Regions from separate parts of the Delftia sp. CH05 genome, predicted to be linked through region 2. Evidence: predicted binding sites of a transcription regulator. Region 2 holds the regulator's gene; the other holds the start of a gene.
The links. The regulator NrdR, encoded in region 2, represses ribonucleotide reductase genes. The targets are predictions, from matches to a motif close to CACNANATNTNGTG.

Region 1 (10,566 bases), on a different contig from region 2:
AGCGGCCTTCTTTGCAGCAGGAGCAGCAGCCTTCTTGGCGGGAGCAGCGGCCTTCTTTGCAGCAGGAGCAGCAGCCTTCTTGGCAGGAGCGGCGGCCTTCTTGGCAGCAGGAGCTGCAGCCTTCTTGGCGGGAGCAGCGGCCTTCTTCGCAGCAGGCGCAGCAGCCTTCTTGGCGGCAGGAGCAGCAGCCTTCTTGGCGGGAGCGGCAGCCTTCTTTGCAGCAGGAGCCGCAGCCTTCTTGGCGGGCGCTGCCTTGGCAGTGGCCGTGGCTTTCTTCACGGCTTCAGCCTTGGGGGCGGCCGCCTTTTTGGCGGTGGTCTTCTTGTCGGTGGGGGCCTTGGTAGAGGCCGTCTTCTTCGCAGTTGCCATCATCTTCTCCTTCGTTGATTTGCACAAAACACTTCGGGGTACGGGGCTCCGAAGCGATTCAATGCGATGTGGAGTGACGCATCGCAATGAACACGGAGACGCCCCACGCCGCAACACCATCGGTATTGCAAAAGCGTGAAGCGCGTCATGGTTCGCATTGTGCCTGCAGAGAAGCGATTAATCCCAGGAAAGTGCGCCTCCGGTTTGATACTCGATGACGCGTGTCTCAAAGAAGTTACGTTCCTTCTTCAAATCGATCATCTCGCTCATCCAGGGGAACGGGTTTTCCTCGTTGGGGAACAGGGCCTCCAGGCCGATCTGCGTGGCGCGGCGGTTGGCGATGTAGCGCAGGTAGCCCTTGAACATCGATGCGTTCATGCCCAGCACGCCGCGCGGCATGGTGTCCTCTGCATAGCGGTATTCCAGCTCGACGGCCTTGACGAAAAGCGCCGTGATTTCTTCCTTGAATTCGGGTGTCCACAGCTGCGGATTTTCGAGCTTGAGCTGGTTGATCAGGTCGATGCCGAAGTTGCAGTGCATGGACTCGTCGCGCAGGATGTACTGGTACTGCTCGGCAGCGCCGGTCATCTTGTTCTGACGGCCCAGGGCCAGGATCTGCGTGAAGCCCACGTAGAAGAACAGGCCCTCCATCAGGCAGGCGAAAACGATGAGCGACTTCAGCAGCGTCTGGTCGGTCTCGAAGGTGCCGGTCTTGAAGCTGGGGTCCATGATCGCCTCGATGAAGGGGATCAGGAATTCGTCCTTGTCGCGGATGGAGGGAACCTCGAGATAGGCGTTGAAGATCTCGCCTTCATCCAGGCCCAGCGACTCCACGATGTACTGGTAGGCGTGGGTGTGGATGGCTTCCTCGAAGGCCTGGCGCAGCAGGAACTGGCGGCACTCGGGTGCGGTGATGTGGCGGTAGGTGCCCAGCACGATGTTGTTGGCCGCCAGCGAGTCGGCCGTCACGAAGAAGCCCAGGTTGCGCTTGACGATGCGGCGCTCGTCCTCGGTCAGGCCGTTGGGGTCCTTCCACAGGGCGATGTCGCGGTTCATGTTCACTTCCTGCGGCATCCAGTGGTTGGCGCAGGTGGCCAGGTACTTTTCCCAGGCCCACTTGTACTTGAAGGGCACCAGCTGGTTGACGTCGGTCTTGGCGTTGATGATTCGCTTGTCGGCGGCGTTGACGCGCTGGTGTGTGCCGGTGGCGGGGGCAGCTCCTGCGCCGGTCGGCGTGTTCGAGAGGGTGGCGTCGTCGTCAAAGGTCAGCATTGCAATTTTCTCCGGCATGCCCTGAGGCATATGTTCAGTTCATTCGGTGCGAAAGAGGCCTCTCTTTCTGCTCCGGTCAATGTAGGACCATGGGTGGCCTGGCATGTTGAGCAGGCCCAAGGTCCATGGCGAAGATCCTGCGCATGGCGCTGGCTGGCTGGCTGGCGGGCAGGGCGCGGGGCCTGCGCCGTGGCGAGGCCCCGCGCTGCGCGGCTTACTGGCAGGCTTCGCAGCCGGGATCGTCGATGGCGCAGAACTTGATGTCCGTCGCCGGGGCCTGGGCGCGTGCGGCGGCTGCCGCGGCTTCCAGGGCGCTGGAGGTGCTCACGGCAGCGGGCTGGGCGGCAGCCGTGGGCACTGCGTTGAGCACGCGGCTTTGCACCGTGGACTTCTCGATGTTGGTGGCGCTGGTGGTGCGCAGGTAGTAGGTGGTCTTCAGGCCACGCAGCCAGGCCAGCTTGTAGGTGTCGTCCAGCTTCTTGCCCGAGGCGCCGGCCATGTAGATGTTCAGGCTCTGGGCCTGGTCGATCCACTTCTGGCGGCGTGCAGCGGCCTCGACCAGCCAGGTGGGCTCGACCTCGAAGGCGGTGGCGTACAGGTTCTTGACGTCCTGGGGCACGCGGTCGATGGGGCGCAGCGAGCCGTCGAAATGCTTGAGGTCCATGACCATCACGTCGTCCCACAGGCCCAGGCGCTTCAGGTCGCGCACCAGGTACTGGTTGATGACGGTGAACTCGCCGGACAGGTTGGACTTGACCGACAGGTTGCCGAACGAAGGCTCGATGGAGGCATCGACGCCGACGATGTTGGAGATGGTCGCCGTGGGGGCGATGGCCACGCAGTTGGAGTTGCGCATGCCGTGCTGGCCGATCTTGGCGCGCAGCGCATCCCAGTCCAGGCGCGAGGAACGGTCCACTTCCACGTAGCCGCCGCGGGCCTTCTCCAGCAGGTTCAGCGTGTCCAGCGGCAGGATGCCCTGGTCCCACAGCGAGCCCTTGTAGCTGGAGTACTGGCCGCGTTCCCTGGCCAGTTCGGTGGAGGCCCAGTAGGCGTAGTAGCAGATGGCTTCCATCGACTGGTCGGCGAACTCGACGGCCGCGTCGCTGGCGTAGGCGATGCGCATTTCATAGAGCGCATCCTGGAAGCCCATCAGGCCCAGGCCCACGGGGCGATGGCGCAGGTTGGAGTCCTTGGCCTTCTGCACGGCGTAGTAGTTGATGTCGATCACGTTGTCCAGCATGCGCATGGCCGTGGTGATGGTCTTGCGCAGCTTGCCGTGGTCGATGGCGCCGTTGGTGATGTGGCGCGCCAGGTTGACCGAGCCCAGGTTGCAGACGGCGGTCTCGGTGTCGCTGGTGTTCAGCGTGATCTCGGTGCACAGGTTGGACGAGTGCACCACGCCGGCGTGCTGCTGGGGCGAGCGCACGTTGCAGGGGTCCTTGAAGGTGACCCAGGGGTGGCCGGTCTCGAACAGCATGGACAGCATCTTGCGCCACAGGTCCACGGCCGGGATGCGCTTGAACAGCTTGAGCTCGCCGGTGTCGGCCTTGGTTTCGTAGGCCGTGTAGGCGCGCTCGAAGGCTGCGCCGAAGAGGTCGTGCAGGTCGCCGACATCGGAGGGCGAGAACAGGGTCCACTGGCCCTTTTCCATGACGCGCTTCATGAACAGGTCGGGAATCCAGTTCGCCGTGTTCATGTCGTGCGTGCGGCGGCGGTCGTCGCCCGTGTTCTTGCGCAGCTCGAGGAATTCCTCGATGTCCAGGTGCCAGGTCTCCAGGTACGTGCAGACGGCGCCCTTGCGCTTGCCGCCCTGGTTCACGGCCACGGCCGTGTCGTTGACCACCTTGAGGAAGGGCACCACGCCCTGCGACTCGCCGTTCGTGCCCTTGATGCGCGAACCCAGGGCGCGCACGCGCGTCCAGTCGTTGCCCAGGCCGCCGGCGAACTTGGACAGCAGAGCGTTTTCCTTGATCGACTCATAGATGCCGTCCAGATCGTCGGGCACCGTGGTCAGGTAGCACGAAGACAGCTGCGAGCGCAGCGTGCCGCTGTTGAACAGCGTGGGCGTGCTGCTCATGAAGTCGAAGGAAGACAGCAGTTCGTAGAACTCGATGGCGCGCGCGTTGCGGTCCTCTTCCTGCAGCGCCAGGCCCATGGCCACGCGCATGAAGAAGGACTGGGGCAGCTCGATGCGCGTCTTGCGCACGTGCAGGAAGTAGCGGTCGTACAGGGTCTGCAGGCCCAGGTAGTCGAACTGCTGGTCGCGTTCGGCCTTGAGGGCGGCAGCCAGGCGGGGCAGGTCGTAGTTCAGCAGCTCGGGGTTGAGCAGCTCGTTGTCCACGCCCTTCTGGATGAAGCCGGGGAAGTAGGCGGCGTAGGCCGACTGGATGTCGGCAGGCTGCACGTCATGGCCCATGACCTCGCGCACGATGGTGTGCAGCAGCAGGCGGGCGGTGACGTAGGTGTAGTCGGGGTCCTTTTCGATCAGCGTGCGCGCGGCCAGGATGGAGGCCTTGAAGACTTCTTCGATCGGCACGCCGTCGTACAGGTTGCGCAGCGTCTCGGCGACGATGGGCGCGGCCTGGATGTCGGCATTGAGGTTGCGGCAGGAGGCCTCGATCAGGGCCAGCAGGCGGGCCTGGTCCAGCGGAACGCGCTGGCCGTTGTCGGTCACATGCAGCACGGGGGCGGGCGCGGCCGCAGCGGCGGCAGCGGCCTCGGCGGCCTTCTTCTGCTCGGCACGCTCCTGGTTGCGGCGGTCGCGGTACAGCACGTAGGCGCGCGCCACGTCGTGGTGGCCGCCGCGCATCAGGCCCAGCTCGACCTGGTCCTGCACGTCTTCAATATGGAAGGTGCCGCCGCCCGGACGCGAGCGCAGCAGGGCGCGCACCACGGCCTGGGTGAGCTCGTCCACGGTCTCGCGCACGCTGGCGGAGGCAGCGCCCTGGGCGCCGCGCACGGCCAGGAAGGCCTTGGTCAGCGCGACGGCGATCTTTTGCGGGGTGAAGGGCACCACGTCGCCGCTGCGGCGGATGATCTGGTAGCCGTCCTGCACGGACAGGTGATGGGCGGAGGAAGGATTGGCAGCATCACCGTGCGCAGCGGGAGCCAAAGAATTCAGTGCTTCTTGCATGAGTTTCCTCAACGGGTGTTTGTGGATAGAACGGACGCGGACCTGCACTGGGGGCAGGCTTGCTGGGAGATGGAATCGATGGCCGGATGTGCACACCGTTTTCACAGGGTGTGCACAGCTTGTGAACACTAGATATGGTGTCCGGCGTGCTCTCAGGCACTACCTGTAGTGTATCGCCGTCTCATGTACACGGGGTACTCACGGCCGGAAAACCGCTGTTTGCGCTGCGCCAAAACAGTGCCCAGCATGCAAGCCCATAGCAGCAGATCACCGCTGCGCGGTGGCTGGCGGGCGATGGCCTGTCGCAAGCCGCTACAGCCTTGCCGCTGCGCCGGTCGGACCGCCGAAAGCCCCATGAACAGTGGGGCTGCGACACATGCGTGAATTTGTAAAAAAAGATCAGGCCGGCCCGGCGTGCGCCTGCGCGCCACATGGGTTGCTTTCTGGATTGACAGCGCACTTTTCCTGGGCCTGTGGACAAGCCGGCCTGCGTGCAAGGCCTGGCGCAGTCCGGCAGGAGGGTGTGTGCTTACGTGGAGGGCTGGCCGGCGCGGGGCGGCAGCTGCCAGTTCGCCGTGGCCTGGTGACGGGACAGCAGCCCGCGCAGCCGGGGCCAGTCGAAGCCGGGGCCGGGATCGCGTTTGCGGCCGGGCGCAATGTGCTCATGGCCTGCGAGATGGGCGACGGGGTAGCGTGCGGCGATGGCTTCGCACAGGTTCTCCAGGGCCGCATATTGGGCCGGCTCGAACGGCAGTCCCTCCAGGCCCTCCAGCTCTATGCCGATGGAGTCGTCGTTGCAGCGGTCCTTGCCGCGCCAGCTGGAGGCGCCCGCATGCCAGGCGCGCGCGTCACAGTCCACAAATTGCCAGACCTCGCCCAGGCGCGTGACGAAGAAATGGGCCGACACCTCCAGGCCGCGTATGCCCTGGTAGTAAGGATGGGCGTCCCAGTCGAGCTGGTTGGTGAACAGTTGCTGGACCGCCCCCGTGCCGTACTCGCCGGGGGGCAGGCTGATGGAGTGCACGACGACCAGATCGACCAGGGCCTGGGCCGGGCGCTCGCCGAAGTTGGGCGAGGGCAGGTGGCGTGCCTGTTGCAGCCAGCCGCCTTGCCAGGTCCAGGCCGGGCCCATGGTCGTGGTGGCTGGTGCCTGCGGATCAGGCTTCGCCATGGCCGCCTCCGTCCGCCTCGGCGCTGGCGTCGCCGGGCAGGGCGATGTTCAGCCGGTCGATGCGGTAGCGGATCTGGCGCAGGCTCAGCCCCAGGCGTGCGGCCGTGGCCGTGCGGTTGAAGCCGTTTTCCTGCAGCGCCTGCACCAGGATGCCGCGCTCGCGCTCGTCCAGCCAGGCCTGCAGGTCGCGGGGCAGCTCCATGTGGGCAGGCTCCGGCGGCGGTGCGGCGCCGTCGTGCGCCTGGGTCTGCGTCGATGCGGGTGGAGCCGGCGGAGTGCCGCAGGGCAGCTGCATCTCGGGGTCTATGCGCAGCGGCCCTTCCTCGCCCAGCGTGATGGCGCGGTGCAGCAGGTTCTCCAGTTCACGCACATTGCCGGGCAGGGGCAGGCGGGCGATCTGCTCCAGGGAACGCTCGTCGATCTCGGGCATGGGCAGGCCCGACTCCTGCGACAGCCGTGCCAGCAATGCGCGGCACAGCGCGGGCAGGTCCTCGCGGCGCTCGCGCAGCGGCGGAAGAAGTACTTCGATGACGTTGAGGCGGTAGTACAGGTCCTGGCGAAAACGTCCTGCCTGCACGTCGGCGGCCAGGTCGCGGTGGGTGGCGCTGACGATGCGCACGTCGGCCGCTTCCTCCTGCGCCGAGCCCAGGGGCCGCACGCGGCGTTCCTGGATGGCGCGCAGCAGCTTGGCCTGCATGGGCAGCGGCAGGTCGCCGATTTCGTCGAGGAACAGGGTGCCGCCGCGTGCCGCCTGGAAATAGCCGTCGCGGTCCTGGGTGGCTCCGGTATAGGAGCCTTTGCGGGCGCCGAAGAACTCGGCCTCCAGCAGGTTTTCGGGGATGGCGCCGCAGTTCACGGCCACCATGGGGCCGTGGGCGCGCTGGCTGCAGGCGTGCAGGGCGCGCGCCACCAGCTCCTTGCCCGTGCCCGACTCCCCGTGCACCAGCACCGGCGCCATGCCGCGCGCCACCTTGGCAATGCGCTGCTTGACGGCCTGCATGGCGGGCGACTCCCCAACCATGGCGTCGAGCGCCCCGCCGCCGCTGAGCACGGGGCTTGCGGCCGACGCCGCCGAGGGGCTGCGCGCCGGCATCACGCCGGGGGGCGGCACGCCGCCCACGCCCTGGGCGGCCGAGGCCACGACCAGGCGGAACTGCTTGAGGTCCACGGGCTTGGTCAGATAGTCGAAGGCGCCCGAGCGCAGGGCTTCGACGGCATTTTCGGCCGAGCCGTAGGCGGTCATGACCACGCAGCGTTCTCGCCGCTGCTGGTTGCGCAGGTCCTGCAGCAGCTCCATTCCCATGCCGTCGGGCAGGCGCATGTCGGTGATGACCACGTCGAAGCGCTGGGTCTGCAGCTGTTCGCGCGCCTCGCCCACGCTGGCGGCGGTTTCCACGCGGTAGCCTTCGCGCAGCAGGGTCAGTTCATAGAGGGTGCGCAGATCCGGCTCGTCGTCCACGACAAGAATCGATGCGGCAGCGGGCAGGGAGTTCAAGGGCATCACACCACAATCTGGTCAAACAGGGAGGCCGGCAGAGCCGATGCGGCGCCGGCGCGGAACACGATGCTGAAGGCATTGCCCTCGACAGGGCCGTGCGGCGCGGGCCGCGACAGCCGCTGGTAGCTGATGCCTGCATCGTAGCGCTGGCACAGCTCGCGGCAGATGTACAGGCCCAGGCCGCTGGAGCGGCTTTCCGACGAGAAGAAGGGCTCGAACAGATGGCGTTGCACCGTGGGCTCCAGTGCGGCGCCGTCGCTCCAGACCTGCAGCCAGATCTGGCCTGCGGCCGGCGCGCCGGTCAGCACCTGCAGCGTATGCGGCTGCTGGGCGTTGCTGCGGTAGCGCTGGGCGTTGTCCAGCAGGTTCACCAGGATGCGGCGCAGGTGCTCGCCGTCGAACACCACGGTCCTTGCGCGCGCGTCCAGCAGCAGCTGGATGCTGCGCGCAGGCTGGCCCTGGGCCTGCCACTCCTGGCAGGCCTGGGCCACATGCTGGTCCAGGTCCAGTAGGCCGGCGTGGGCCTCGCCAATGTGCTGCTGGGCCCGCGCGATGTTGAGCACGTCCTCGACGGTGCGCGCCAGCCGCTCGGCGTTCTGGCCCACGATGCGGCACAGCTGCTGCTGGGCCGGGTTCTGCGCCAGATCTTCTGCCAGCAGGGCGTTGGCCTGGGTGATGGCAGCCAGCGGATTGCGGATCTCATGGGCCACGGCGGCGGACATGCGGCCCATGGAGGCCAGCTTTTCCGTGCGCAGCCGCGCCTCCAATTCGCGCAGGTCGTGCAGAAAGACCACGCACAGCTGCTGCAGCAGCGCGGGCTCGGCGGCATCGGTGGCGTCGGACGGGGTGGCGACCTCGGTCAGCCAGGTGCGCAGATGCAGTCCCGTCATGCCTTCCTGGCCGATGGACTGCAGATGGATGGCGGCCGATATCGGCAGGTTCTGGGCAAAGCTCTGGGCCACGGCATCCTGCAGCCGCTGCCAGCCGGCGTGCTCCTTGAGTGCGAAGGGCAGGGCATGCGCGTCGGCCAGTCCCAGCAGGTGCAGCGCGGCCGGGTTGGCCTGCTGCACGCGGAATTGGGGATCAACCACCAGCACGCCTTCGCCCAGGTGGCGGATCACCAGGGCATTGACCTGCTCCTGGGCCTGGGCCTTGCGGCTGCTGTGCTGTGCCAGGTGCCGCTCGCGCCGCACGCGGCGCGCCAGCTCGTGCGTCAGATAGGCCACGGCGAAATAGCCTGCGCAGGCAAAGCTGGCCTGGTAGTAGGCCTGGGTACTTTCTATGCGGCCCGCCAGGTCCTGCCATGCGACCCAGCCCAGGGTCAGCAGCGTGACGCTGGCCGTGGTGGCCAGCGCCAGCGTCAGATTGCCCAGCACGGCCGAAATCAGGATGGGGATGGCCAGCAGGGCCGAGTAGTTGAGCGGGCCTGTCTGCAACACCTGCAGCAGGCAGATGGCCGCGATGTCCACGCCGATCACGGGCAGCCAGTGCACGCCGGCGCGGGCAGAGGGCGGCTGCTCGCGTGCGGTCAGCCGCACCAGCAGCGTCAGCCCCAGGTAGCCCAGGCAGACCAGCCAGACCAGGGGATTGCCGCCGGGCTGCACGCTGAGCAGCGCCAGCTGCAGCAGCAGCAGCGCAGTGGCGATGAGAACGCGGCCCGTCAGAAATCCCTGCCACAGCCGGACGAAGGGGGCGTTGGCGTCGTGCGGCGACTGCGCCGTGGCCTCGTCGATGGTGGGCGGCTGGGAGCGGGCGGCGTCCTGCATGCTCAGCGCCGTTGCGCCAGGGCCCGGTGCTCGGCGCTGCAATAGCTGCGGCCTGCGGCCTCGATGGCTTCGCTGCGCGGCAGGTGCAGGCCGCAGTGCGCGCATTCGACCATGTCCTGTGGAGCCGCCAGCGGCGCGTTGGCCGGGTTGGCCGGGTTGCGCGGCGCAGCCGCCTGGCGCCGCTCGCGGGCCTCGGCACGGCGCTGGCTGCGCCAGACGCCGACGGCAATGACGATGACGATCAGGACCAGCAGGTACTTCATGCGGCGCGCTCCAGCAGCACTTCCATCACGAAGCGTGATCCCGCATAGGCCAGCAGCAGCAGCGCGGCGCCTGCGTAGAGCACGCGCACGGCGCTGCGGCCACGCCAGCCAAAGCGCGCACGGCCGATCAGCAGCACGGCAAAGGTCAGCCACGACAGCAGCGAGAACACCGACTTGTGGTTCCAGACCCAGGCCTTGCCGTAGAGCTGTTCGCCGAACAGCCAGCCTGCGGCCAGCGTGGCCGTGAGCAGCACAAAGCCTGCGGACACGAAGCGGAAGGTCAGGCGCTCCAGCGTGAGAAGGGGCAGGCCGCTGTCATGCCCGCCGCCGCCCAGCCGCATGTGCTGCTCGGCGCGTGTCATCAGCGAGGCATGGACCACGGCGGCGGCGAACAGTCCGTAGGAGGCAATGCCCAGCGCCAGGTGCAGCGGCAGCCAGGGCGAGGCGTTGACATGCAGGGGCGTTCCCGGAAACAGCGCGGCAAGGAGCACGGCGGCCGTGCCCAGCGCTGACAGCGCCAATTGCGCGCGCATCTTGGGGAACAACTGCTGTTCGACCCCATAGACGGTGAGCACCAGCCAGGCCGTCATGGACAGTGCTGGCGCGAACCCGAAGTGCGGCTGTTCCCCGAGCAGGCCCCAGGCCAGGGCCAGGGCGTGGAGCACCCAGGCCAGGCGCAATGCGGCGCGGGCGCCAGCATGGCTGATGCGTCGGGCACCGGCGGCCGGCACGGCATAGGCCACGGCTGCGGCAAGCGCCAGCATCCAGCCCAGGGGCGATGCGTTGGCGGAAATCAGGGGGACGGAGAGCATCTTTCTATGATAGCTGTGGCTTTCCTGCCGCCGGTTGTGCAGGCTCAGAATCCGGGCGCCGTGCCGTGGTTCGGAGCGCATTTTCTTCAGGGCTCGATGGCTGCCTCGATGCGATTGCGCCCCAGGGCCTTGGCCTGGTAGAGCAGGCCGTCCACCTTCTGCAGCCAGGTTTCCAAAGGCGCGGCAGACGGCTGCCGCACGGTGAGTACGCCGCAACTGACGGTGAGCAGCGGCGCCGTGGGAGAGGCGGCGTGGGCGATGGACAGGCGCAGCACTTCCTGG
Region 2 (10,566 bases):
AGCCGGGATCCGAGTAGCCGGGCATTCCTGTCTCCATGGTTGTCAAGGCAAGCGGGCATTGTGGGCTATATTTCCCGACAGACATGGGCTTGCCGCAACCACGGCGACACAGACAATCTTGGAGATACGGCATGAAAGTAAGTGACATCCTGCGCGTCAAGGGCAACACCCTCTACACGGTGTCGCCGGACGAAAGCCTGGCCAGCGCGGTGCAGGTGATGTCCGAGCGCGATATCGGCTCCCTCGTGGTCATGGAGCACGGCGACGTGGTCGGCATGCTGACCTTCCGCGAAGTGATCCAGGGCTTTGTCAAGCACGGCGGCGTGGGCGAGACGCTAGTGCGCTCGGCCATGGACGACGCTCCCATGACCTGCACCATGGAAACCGACATGGACGAGGTGCGCCGCATGATGCTGGACCGCCATGCGCGCTACATGCCGGTGATGGACAAGCGCATGCTGATGGGCGTGATCAGCCTGTACGACGTGGCCAAGGCCGTGGTGGACAGCCAGAACTTCGAGAACCGCATGCTCAAGGCCTATATCCGCGACTGGCCCGAAGGCGAGCGCCAGGGCGCGGACTGATCATCCGGTCGCGGCAAGACCGTCCCTGCCCATGCAGCAAGGCCTGCGACCGCAGAACGCGGCGCAGGCCTTGGCTTTTTACGGCCGGGCGCAAGCCCGTTCAATGCACGCTGCTGCGCCGGGGCTTGAGCAAGGCGCTGGGCGGCACGGCATAGGCCTGCCTGAAGACGCGGCTGAAGTGCGAGAAGCTGGTGAAGCCGCAGGCCATCGCCACATCGGTCACGCGCCGCGCATTGTCGGCCTGCAGCAGCAGGTGGGCCTGGGCCAGGCGCTCGTTCCAGAGCCAGCGGCTGGGAGTCAGTCCCTCGGTGGCGAACAGACGCGCCAGGCTGCGCAGCGACATGCCCAGGCCCTGGGCCACCTGCAGGGGCTTGAGCTCGGGGTCATCCAGCCGGGCCCGCATGTACTGCTTGGCCTGGGCAAGCCGGTTGCGGGTTCTGAAATCATCGGGCCTGGCTGAGACCAGCAGCATGGTCATCAGGGTGGGGTGAAGATTCTGGTCACCGGCATCCTGTTGAAGGATGGGTGAGGGCGGTGGAGTGCTGCTCGCAGGATCGCTGCGATCCTGGCGTTGCGTTGAGCCGGAAGAGGTCTGCATTTCACGAATCTCCCGCAAGTTGCGGCTGGTGCCTGAGGGATGGTCCGCAGGCGGTTGAAGAACAATGTTCTGTAATTCTAGCTATCAATATTTGTAATTTGATAGTTTTATTGTTTCTTTGCAGGAGATGGCAGCCTGCGCAATGCACCGCTGCAGCGGGAGCGGCGCCTGGGGGCGACCCGGGCATAATCATCGGCCTATGAGCGGCAACACCTTCGGAACCCTATTCACTGTCACCAACTTCGGCGAATCGCATGGCCCGGCCATCGGCTGCGTCATCGACGGTTGCCCGCCTGGCATGGCACTGAGCGAGGCGGACATCCAGCACGACCTGGACCGCCGCCGCCCCGGCACCAGCAAGTTCGTGACGCAGCGCAACGAGCCGGACGCGGTGGAAATCCTCTCGGGTGTCTACGAAGGCCGCACCACGGGCACGCCGATCGCTTTGCTGATCCGCAATACCGACCAGCGCAGCAAGGACTACTCCAACATTGCGCAAAGCTTTCGTCCCGGCCATGCCGACTACGCCTACTTCCAGAAGTACGGCATCCGTGATCCGCGCGGCGGCGGCCGCTCCTCCGCACGGCTGACGGCGCCCACGGTGGCGGCCGGCGCCGTGGCCAAGAAGTGGCTCAAGGAAAAATTCGGCACCGAGTTCCGCGCCTGCATGACCCAGGTGGGCGAGCTGTCGCTGCCCTTCGAGAGCTGGGAGCATGTGCGCAACAATCCCTTCTTTGCGCCGGTGGCCGATGTGTCCCGCTACGAGGAATACATGGATGCGCTGCGCAAGTCGGGCGACTCCTGCGGCGCCGCGCTGCGCGTGCAGGCCAGTGGCATGCCGGTGGGCCTGGGCCAGCCGCTGTATGACCGCCTCGATGCCGACGTCGCCTACGCCATGATGGGCCTGAACGCCGTCAAGGCCGTGGAGATCGGCGCGGGCTTCGACAGCGTGGTCCAGCGCGGCACCACGCACGGCGACTCGCTGAGTCCTGAAGGCTTTCGCAGCAACAACGCCGGTGGCATCGTGGGCGGCATCAGCACGGGCCAGGATCTGGAGGTGCGCATCGCCATCAAGCCCACCAGCTCCATCATCACGCCGCGCGAGTCCATCGACACCCAGGGCCAGAGCACCGAAGTCATCACCAAGGGTCGCCATGACCCCTGCGTGGGCATCCGCGCCGCGCCCATCGCCGAAGCGTTGCTGGCCCTGGTGGTGATGGACCACGCCCTGCGCCACCGCGCCCAGTGCGGCGACGTCGATTCAGGCCTGGCGCCGATTCCTGCCGCGGCGCCCTGAAAGCGCTGCCAGGACGCCAAAGAGAAAGCCGCCCAAGGGCGGCTTTCTTGTGTCCTGCCGGCCTGATCAGCCGGGATTGCGGACTTCATCCATGACGTTCTTGAAGTCGTCCACGTCCTCGAAGCTGCGGTAGACGCTGGCGTAGCGGATGTAGCCGACCTTGTCGAGCAGCTTGAGCTCGCGCATCACCATCTCGCCCAGGCGGCTGGAGAGCACTTCGCGCTCGCCCAGGTTGCGCAGCCGTTCCTCGATGCGCTCGATGGCGGCATCGATCTGCTCCGTGCTCACGGGACGCTTGCGCAGCGCAATCTTGAACGAACCCAGCAGCTTGGCGCGCTCGTACTCGATGCGCCGCCCGTCCTTCTTGACGATGGCGGGGAAGCTGACCTCGGGCCGCTCATAGGTGGTGAAGCGCTTGTCGCAGCCGCCGCATTGGCGGCGGCGGCGAATGAAGCCCCCATCCTCGGCCTCACGGGTCTCCACGACCTGGGTGTCCGGGTGGCTGCAGAACGGGCACTTCATGGCAGGCCTCTATGCGCTCAAATCAGGCGCCGTAGACCGGGAAGCGGGCCGTCAGCTCGGCCACCTGGGCGCGCACGCGAGCCAGGTTGGCTTCGTCGCTGGGGTTCTCCAGCACGTCGGCCAGCAGGTTGGCCGTCAGGCGGGCTTCCTCTTCCTTGAAGCCGCGCGTGGTCATGGCGGGCGTGCCCACGCGGATGCCGCTGGTCACCATCGGCTTTTCGGGGTCGTTGGGGATGGAGTTCTTGTTGATCGTCATGTGGGCGGCACCCAGTGCGGCTTCTGCCGCCTTGCCGGTAATGCCCTTGGCGCGCAGGTCCACCAGCATGACGTGGCTTTCCGTGCGGCCGGAGACGATGCGCAGGCCGCGGGCCGTCAGCGTTTCGGCGACGACCTTGGCATTCTTCACGACCTGCTCCTGGTAAACCTTGAACTCGGGAGACAGTGCTTCCTTGAAGGCCACGGCCTTGCCGGCGATGACGTGCATGAGCGGGCCGCCTTGCAGGCCGGGGAAGATGGCGCTGTTGATGGCCTTCTCATGCTCGGCCTTCATCAGGATCACGCCGCCGCGCGGGCCGCGCAGGCTCTTGTGCGTGGTGGTGGTGACCACGTCGGCGTGGGGCACGGGGTTGGGGTACACGCCCGCGGCGATCAGGCCGGCGTAGTGGGCCATGTCCACCCAGAAGATGGCGCCGACTTCCTTTGCGATCTTGGCGAAGCGCTCGAAGTCGATGGCCAGGGCGTAGGCCGATGCGCCGGCCACGATGATGCGGGGCTTGTGCTCGCGCGCCAGCGCTTCCATCTTGTCGTAGTCGATGGCTTCTTCGGCGTTCAGGCCGTAGGAGACCACGTTGAACCACTTGCCCGACATGTTCAGCGGCATGCCGTGCGTCAGGTGGCCGCCTTCGGCCAGGCTCATGCCCATGATGGTGTCGCCGGGCTTGGCAAAGGCCATCAGCACGGCCTGGTTGGCCTGGGAGCCGGAGTTGGGCTGAACGTTGGCTGCCTCGGCGCCGAACAGCTTCTTGACACGGTCGATGGCAAGCTGCTCGACCACATCGACGTTCTCGCAGCCGCCGTAGTAGCGCTTGCCCGGATAGCCTTCTGCGTACTTGTTGGTGAGCTGGGAGCCCTGGGCTTCCATCACGGCGGGCGAGCAGTAGTTCTCGCTGGCGATCAGCTCGATATGTTCTTGTTGACGCAGGTTCTCGGCCTGGATGGCGGCAAAGACTTCGGCGTCGACCTTCTCGACGGTATTGGTGCGTTGAAACATGGCAGTCCTGTGAACTTGAAATTCCCTTGAGGCCAAGGGCTGCCCAGGCGAACGGCGGAACACTCCAGATCCCGCGTGCGCATGGAGGCTGGGCGGTACGCTCCCCGGTGGTTCACAGAAGGTGGTTCTTTTCAGGCCTTCTGCTGGTTTCCACGTCAGCGGCAGCGGTGCGTGAAGCGGCTGCGCCTATCGCCAGTTGCGTACCCCGCTAGTGTAGCTGAGCTGATGGAGCCGAAGACAGGCGAGGGGCGTTGGCGAAGCCGCCTGCCTGGCAGATCAGCGGGTGCAGGCAGGCATGAAAAAAGCTGGCCTTAGCCAGCTTCGTGCGCCATGTCGGTGGTTCCGGCTACAGCGCCGGCTCCTGTGTCTGCAGGGCCACCTGTTCGGTGCGCGCGGACATGCTGCTCGAGCTGACCGGCACTGCCGGGTTGCCAGCGGACGCTGCCGAGGCCGCAGGTCCGGCTGCCTCGGCCGTGGATGTGGCCGGCTTGGTGGCTGCGATCTGGACGGCCTGCTTGGGCTGCTCGATCTTGGCGGTCATCAGCGGCACGGCACGCAGGCCGGCGGCCATGCGCAGGCGCTGGTGCTCGGCCAGCACCTTGGCGGCATAGCCGCCGTCGGTGGGCAGGTTGGCCGCGCCCACGTAGTAGCGCAGGCCACCTTCGATGGAGCCGGCGCGCTCAATGCACTCCTTGAGCACGCGCACGCCCACGCGCAGATTGCTGACGGGGTCGAACGCGGCGTTCTGGCCGCCGAAGTTCTCGTACTTGTCGGTATGCACCGTGGTCATCACCTGCATCAGGCCCTGCGCGCCGACAGCACTTTGCGCGAACGGATTGAAGCTGGACTCGATGGCCATGATGGCCAGGATCAGCGTCGGGTCCAGGCGGTTGACCTTGCCCAGGTCGTAGGCCTCGCTGACCAGTGCCGCGATGGGCTCGGGCGCCACGCGGTACTTCTTGCTGAGCCAGAAGGCCACGGCCGCCTGATCCTTGGGCAGGTTCTTCGGGTTGGTCGCCGTCGCGCGGTCGCTGGCCGCGAGTTCGACGGGCGCACCCAGCTCGGCCATCTGGCGAGCGGTCAGCCAGGAGCGCAGCTGGCTCTCTCCGGCATCGCGCAGGTCGGGGCGGGCGAACAAGGTAATGGCCAGGAAGGCCACAGCCAGGCCCAGAAGGGCGAAGCTGTTGTGGATGATGGCAAGAAAACCGTTGGCCACATCGATGGCGAACGTTCGCGCGGCGGCGAAAAATTTTCCTGACGCTGGCATAGCTTTTTCCTTTCTAGGGGCACCAACCCGAAACGGCCTTCGCCGAAGCGAAGGCCGGTGAGGCTGACACCCTGGATTGGGTGCTGCGGATCCGGGAGGCTGGCGCTTGGTGCACCATTGCGTTGTAGGCCTGCGGGATCTGCTCAGTCGTGAGGCAGCAGAAACAAAAAACGCTCTATTCGAGCGCTGGCGGATTCTAGGAGTTCACCAAATACACGGTCAACACTATGAAGTGCGTTTGTTAGATCGATGAATAATAACAAACCATGGATGCAAACACAGTTTCTGAGTGTTTGAGAGCAGGTTGCGTGCTACCGATGTGGGGCGCTTGCGGCGGTTGTACAGGGCTTCATGAAATTGCAATGAAATGCAAAAGCACTGGCAGGCCTGGCCTGCGTCCTTCTATATTGGAGGCGACTGCTCCTGCAGTCGTCTCGCCAAGGTGGAAGACGGGTAAAAGTGGTGTTCGATGGTTCGGGCACAGTCGTTCAAGTCTTCTTCCGCGGCCTTCCTGGAAGCAATCTCTTGCTTCCGAGCAGCAAGGACCATCCTCTCCTTGACTGCGGAAAACGGCCAGGACTTGTGCCTGCCGTAAAGCCCGGAAGCCGGTTCAAGGCTTCCGGGCTTTGTCGTTCCAGGGTGACTGCAACGTCAAGAAATGTGCGGTGATGCGGGTTGAGGCCTTGCTGCCAGCCCAATTTCTGATGCAATGCAGCCACCGCTGCGTCCTCTGTCCAGGATGGCGCCGTACTAGTTATTAGAGCCCCATGCAACTTCTCTTCAAGCACCGCTGGCTGCGCAGGCTGGCCATCGCCTTTGCAGCGTTTCTTTTGCTGTGGCTGCTGCTGTGGGCGCTGGTGCCCGTTGTCGCCAAAAGCCAGCTGGAAAAGCAGGCATCGGCCAAGCTGGGTCGCCAGGTCCATGTGGGGGCAGTGGAGTTCCGGCCCTGGTCGCTGGAGCTGACCCTGCGTGATCTGCGCATTGCCAAAAGCCAGTCGGCGGGCGCAGGGCAGGCAGAACCCGCGCCGTCGTCGCCACAGCTGCAGGTCGACCGCATCTATGTGAATGCCAGTATCCAGTCCCTCTTCAGGCTGGCGCCTGTCCTGGATGCCATCGAGGTCGATGCGCCGGTGCTGCGCCTCACGCAGCAGAGCCTGGGGCACTTCGATGTGGATGATGTGCTGGCCCGGCTGGCCGAGCCCAGCGATACGCCGCCGGCCAAGCCCTTGGGCTTTGCGCTGTACAACATTGCGCTGCGCGACGGCCGCGTGCAATTGCAGGACGATGTCCAGCAGCGTGAGCACATGCTGGATCAGCTGCAGCTGAAGCTGCCGTTCATCAGCAATCTGGAGTCCAAGCGCGAGATCAAGGTGCTGCCGCACCTGTCCTTCGCACTCAACGGCAGCCGCTTTGAATCCAGTGCCCAGAGCACGCCTTTCACCGACCAGCGCCAGACGGCCGTCGATCTGAGCTGGCAGGGCGTGGACCTGACGCCTTACCTGGGCTATGTGCCCGCCAATGCTCCCGTCAAGCCGCGCTCCGGCGTGCTGGATACCAATCTGCACATCTCCTTTGAGCAGGCCGAGCAGGCCGTGGTGCGGATCACCGGCGAGGTCAGCCTGTCCGGTGCCGAGTTGCTTGACCGCGATGAGGCGCCCCTGCTGCGTTTCGAGCGCCTGGCGGCCGTGCTCAAGAACGTGCAGCCCCTGCAGTCGGTGGTGGAGCTGGAGTCCGTGCAGTGGAGCGCTCCAGAGATTTTCGCGGCCCGTGATGCGCAAGGCCGCATCAACTGGATGGCGATGGGCAGTCGCTCTGCCTCCGATTCCAGTCCGGCAGTGGAAAAGCCTGCCTCCGATGCGCCCCAGCCCTGGAAGGTGAGCCTGGACAGGCTGGCCATTGCCGATGCCACGGTGCATTGGCGCGATGCGTCGCCCGGCGCAGGCCAGTCGGGTGCGGCGCTTCAGGCGCGCCAGCTGTCATTGGAAGTGCGTGATGTCCGCTGGCCGCTGGAGCAGCCTTTGCAATTTGATGCTGGCATGCAGGTGCAGTCTGCAGCGGCAGGAGAGGGTGCAAAACCTGCCGAACTGAGGCTGAGCGGCGCCATGACCGACAGGCAGGGGCAACTGGCCGTCTCCGCGCGGCAGTTGCCTCTGCAACTGGCGGCGCCGTATCTGTCTGCCCATCTCAAGCCGGAGCTGACCGGTCTGCTGAGCACCGACGCCGGCCTGGGCTGGAGCGGCTCCGCCATGGTGGTGCAGGTGGCCGAGCTGGGCGTGGAGCAGTTGAGCCTCAAGGACAAGGCCGCGCCGGTCGACATCGCGCGCCTGCAGCTGGAGCAGGTACAGGTCAATCTGGCCAGCCAGCAGGTTTCCGTGGGGCGCCTGGCGCTGCAAAAGCCGCAGCTGGGCGTGTCGCGCGACGCCCAGGGCCGGTGGATGTATGAGCAATGGCTGCCACCCGCATCCTCGGCACCTGCGACGCCGGACCCCGCCAAGGACAAGCCCAGGCCCTGGGGTCTGAGGCTGCAGGCCGTGGAAGTGGACGGTGGTGCCGTTGCGCTGCGTGACGAAGCGCCCGTGCGCAACGCCGATTCGGCGCGCACCGTATCCCTGGATCTGAGTTCACTGCGCCTGCGCTTGGGCGCCATCGAGCCGCTGGCGGCCAAGTCCGCTCCCACGCCGTTGGAGCTGTCCGCCCAGGTCGGCTCGGGCCGGCGTGTCCAGGCAGGCTCGCTGAGCCTGCGCGGCGATCTGGGACTGGCGCCACTGTCGCTTCAGGGCAGGCTGCAGGCGCGCAGCCTGCCGCTGCACGCGCTGGAGCCCTACTTTGCCGACATGCTCAATGTGGAGCTGGTGCGTGCCGATGGCAATTTCCTGGGTCAGCTGCGCTTTGCCAGCCAGCCTGCCGGCCCCGAGCTGATGGTGCAGGGCGATGTCGAACTGGTGGATCTGCGCATGCGTTCCGCGCTGGCCTCGCCCGTGCAAGCCGGGGGTGAGGCTGCGGGGCAGGGCGCACCCAGCACGGCCGCAGGCGCCGTGGCAGCCGTGCTCAGCGAATCCACGGCCGACCGGGCCAAGGCTCGATCGGCTGCCTTGGGCCTGGGCCTGCGCGATGAACTCGTCGCCTGGAAAACCTTGGCCGTGCGTGGCCTGGACCTGCAGATGCAGCCCGCCCAGCCGCTGCGCCTGAGCGTGCGCGAGACGGCGCTCAGCGACTTCTTCGCACGCGTGATCGTGCAGCGCAATGGCCGCATCAATCTGCAGGACATCGTCAAGTCGGCCCAGTCTCAGCAGTCCCTGGAGCAAAACACCGCGCCGGCTGCGGATGGCGCGGCGGCTCCTGCCGAGCCCGTCCCGCCGAAGGCCGCTTCCGGGCCTGCACCGGTCATCAAGATCGGCCCCATCGTGCTGACGGGCGGCAAGGTGCAGTTCTCCGACTACTTCATCCAGCCCAACTACTCGGCTGACCTCAGCGAGCTGGCCGGCCGCCTGAGCGCCTTCTCGTCCGAACAGCCGGCCGGGGAGCAGGGGCCGCAACTGGCGGATGTGGAGCTGCGCGGCCGCGCCCAGGGCACGGCTTCGCTGGAGATCACCGGCCAGGTCAATCCGCTGGCCAAGCCGCTGGCCCTGGACATACGCGCCCAGATGCGCGATCTGGAGCTGCCGCCGCTATCGCCGTACTCCATCAAGTACGCGGGCCATGGCATCGAGCGCGGCAAGCTCAGCATGGATGTCAGCTACAAGATCGAGCCCGATGGCCAGCTCACGGCGCGCAACAAGCTGGTGCTGCACCAGCTCACCTTCGGCGAAGCCGTCGAAGGTGCGCCGGCCTCGCTGCCCGTGCGCCTGGCCGTGGCATTGCTGGCCGACCGCAACGGCGTCATCGACCTGGACCTGCCGGTCAGCGGCTCGCTCAACGACCCGCAATTCAGGTTGGCGCCAGTCATCTTCAAGATCATCGGCAACCTGATCATGAAGGCCGTCACCTCGCCGTTCTCGCTGCTGTCGGGCGCATTTGGCGGCAGCAGCGAGTCGGGCGTGGTGGCCTTTGCGCCGGGCCGATCCCAGATCGATGCCAAGGCCCGCGAAAGCCTGGACAAGGTGGTCGCCTCCCTCAAGGAGCGCCCGGCCCTCAGGCTCACCGTGATCGGCGAGGCGCGCGAGGCCCAGGACAAGGAGGCCTGGAAGCAGGCCGAACTCGACCGCCTGTTGCTGGCCCAGAAACGCCGCCAGGTGCTGCGCGAGGGCAAATCGGCAGAATCGGTGACCGAGTTGCCTGCTGCCGAAGTGCCGGCTTTGACCAAGGCGCTTTACAGCCGTGCCGACTTTGCCAAGCCGCGCAATGTCATCGGCATGGCCAAGGACTTGCCCACCGACCAGATGCGCAGCCTGCTGCTGGAGCAGATCACCGTGCCCGACGATGCCATGCGCGAGCTGGCGCTGGCGCGCGGTGTGGCCGTTCGCGACTATCTGGCGCAGCAGCAGTTGCCGCTCGAGCGCCTGTTTCTCGGGGCCCCGAAACTGGATTCCGACGACCAGGAATGGAGCCCGCGCGCCCAGCTCAGCCTGTCCGCACAGTAGCCCGGTTTTGGCTCCGCTTCAAATAACGGCGAGAATATGGTTTTCCCGGCCCGGCTAGCATGCCCGCATGCAGCCCGGCCGGCCGCGTCTGGCGGCCCGCGGCAGCCAGGCATTCAACGATTGATTCATGTCTTCTCTTTCCCCCCGCAGCACCATGTCCGATGCACCTGAAGTGAGCCCTGCTTCTGCCAAGAATCCTGAACAACACCCCTTGGATGTGCTCACGGGCGGTGCCTTCTCCGCCGAAACCTCGGGTGATCGCGCCTCGCGCATCCGCGACTGGCTGGCAACCCAGCCTTCGGTCGAGCAATTGCAGGACGTCCTCAAGGAGCTGAGCGCGCGCGACAAGAGCGCGGCCCGCGCCGTGCGTGAGCGTCTGGATGAAATCCGCCGCACCAAGGACCAGGAAAAGATCGCAGTGGAATGGGCTGAAAAGGCCCAGGCACTG

Region 1: the regulator NrdR is predicted to act here: its motif matches at 4,901-4,914, upstream of GRX31_RS07050 (ribonucleoside-diphosphate reductase subunit alpha).

Annotation. Positions count from the first base shown of each region.
Region 1 is NZ_WUMG01000005.1:162,243-172,808, reverse strand. Features, by position in the region: gene GRX31_RS07060 (hypothetical protein) at 1-369, opposite strand, end outside; gene GRX31_RS07055 (ribonucleotide-diphosphate reductase subunit beta) at 547-1,641, opposite strand; gene GRX31_RS07050 (ribonucleoside-diphosphate reductase subunit alpha) at 1,856-4,774, opposite strand; gene ampD (1,6-anhydro-N-acetylmuramyl-L-alanine amidase AmpD) at 5,304-5,945, opposite strand; gene GRX31_RS07040 (sigma-54-dependent transcriptional regulator) at 5,932-7,446, opposite strand; gene GRX31_RS07035 (sensor histidine kinase) at 7,446-9,209, opposite strand; gene GRX31_RS07030 (PP0621 family protein) at 9,212-9,472, opposite strand; gene GRX31_RS07025 (cytochrome C assembly family protein) at 9,469-10,284, opposite strand; gene GRX31_RS07020 (GGDEF domain-containing response regulator) at 10,371-10,566, opposite strand, start outside.
Region 2 is NZ_WUMG01000004.1:208,931-219,496, forward strand. Features, by position in the region: gene GRX31_RS05990 (O-acetylhomoserine aminocarboxypropyltransferase) at 1-25, opposite strand, end outside; gene GRX31_RS05995 (CBS domain-containing protein) at 132-584, shown strand; gene GRX31_RS06000 (helix-turn-helix domain-containing protein) at 685-1,056, opposite strand; gene aroC (chorismate synthase) at 1,382-2,479, shown strand; gene nrdR (transcriptional regulator NrdR) at 2,546-3,001, opposite strand; gene glyA (serine hydroxymethyltransferase) at 3,024-4,271, opposite strand; ZMP/ZTP riboswitch at 4,306-4,481, opposite strand; gene GRX31_RS06020 (lytic transglycosylase domain-containing protein) at 4,618-5,538, opposite strand; gene GRX31_RS06025 (DUF748 domain-containing protein) at 6,306-10,118, shown strand; gene GRX31_RS06030 (DUF349 domain-containing protein) at 10,273-10,566, shown strand, end outside.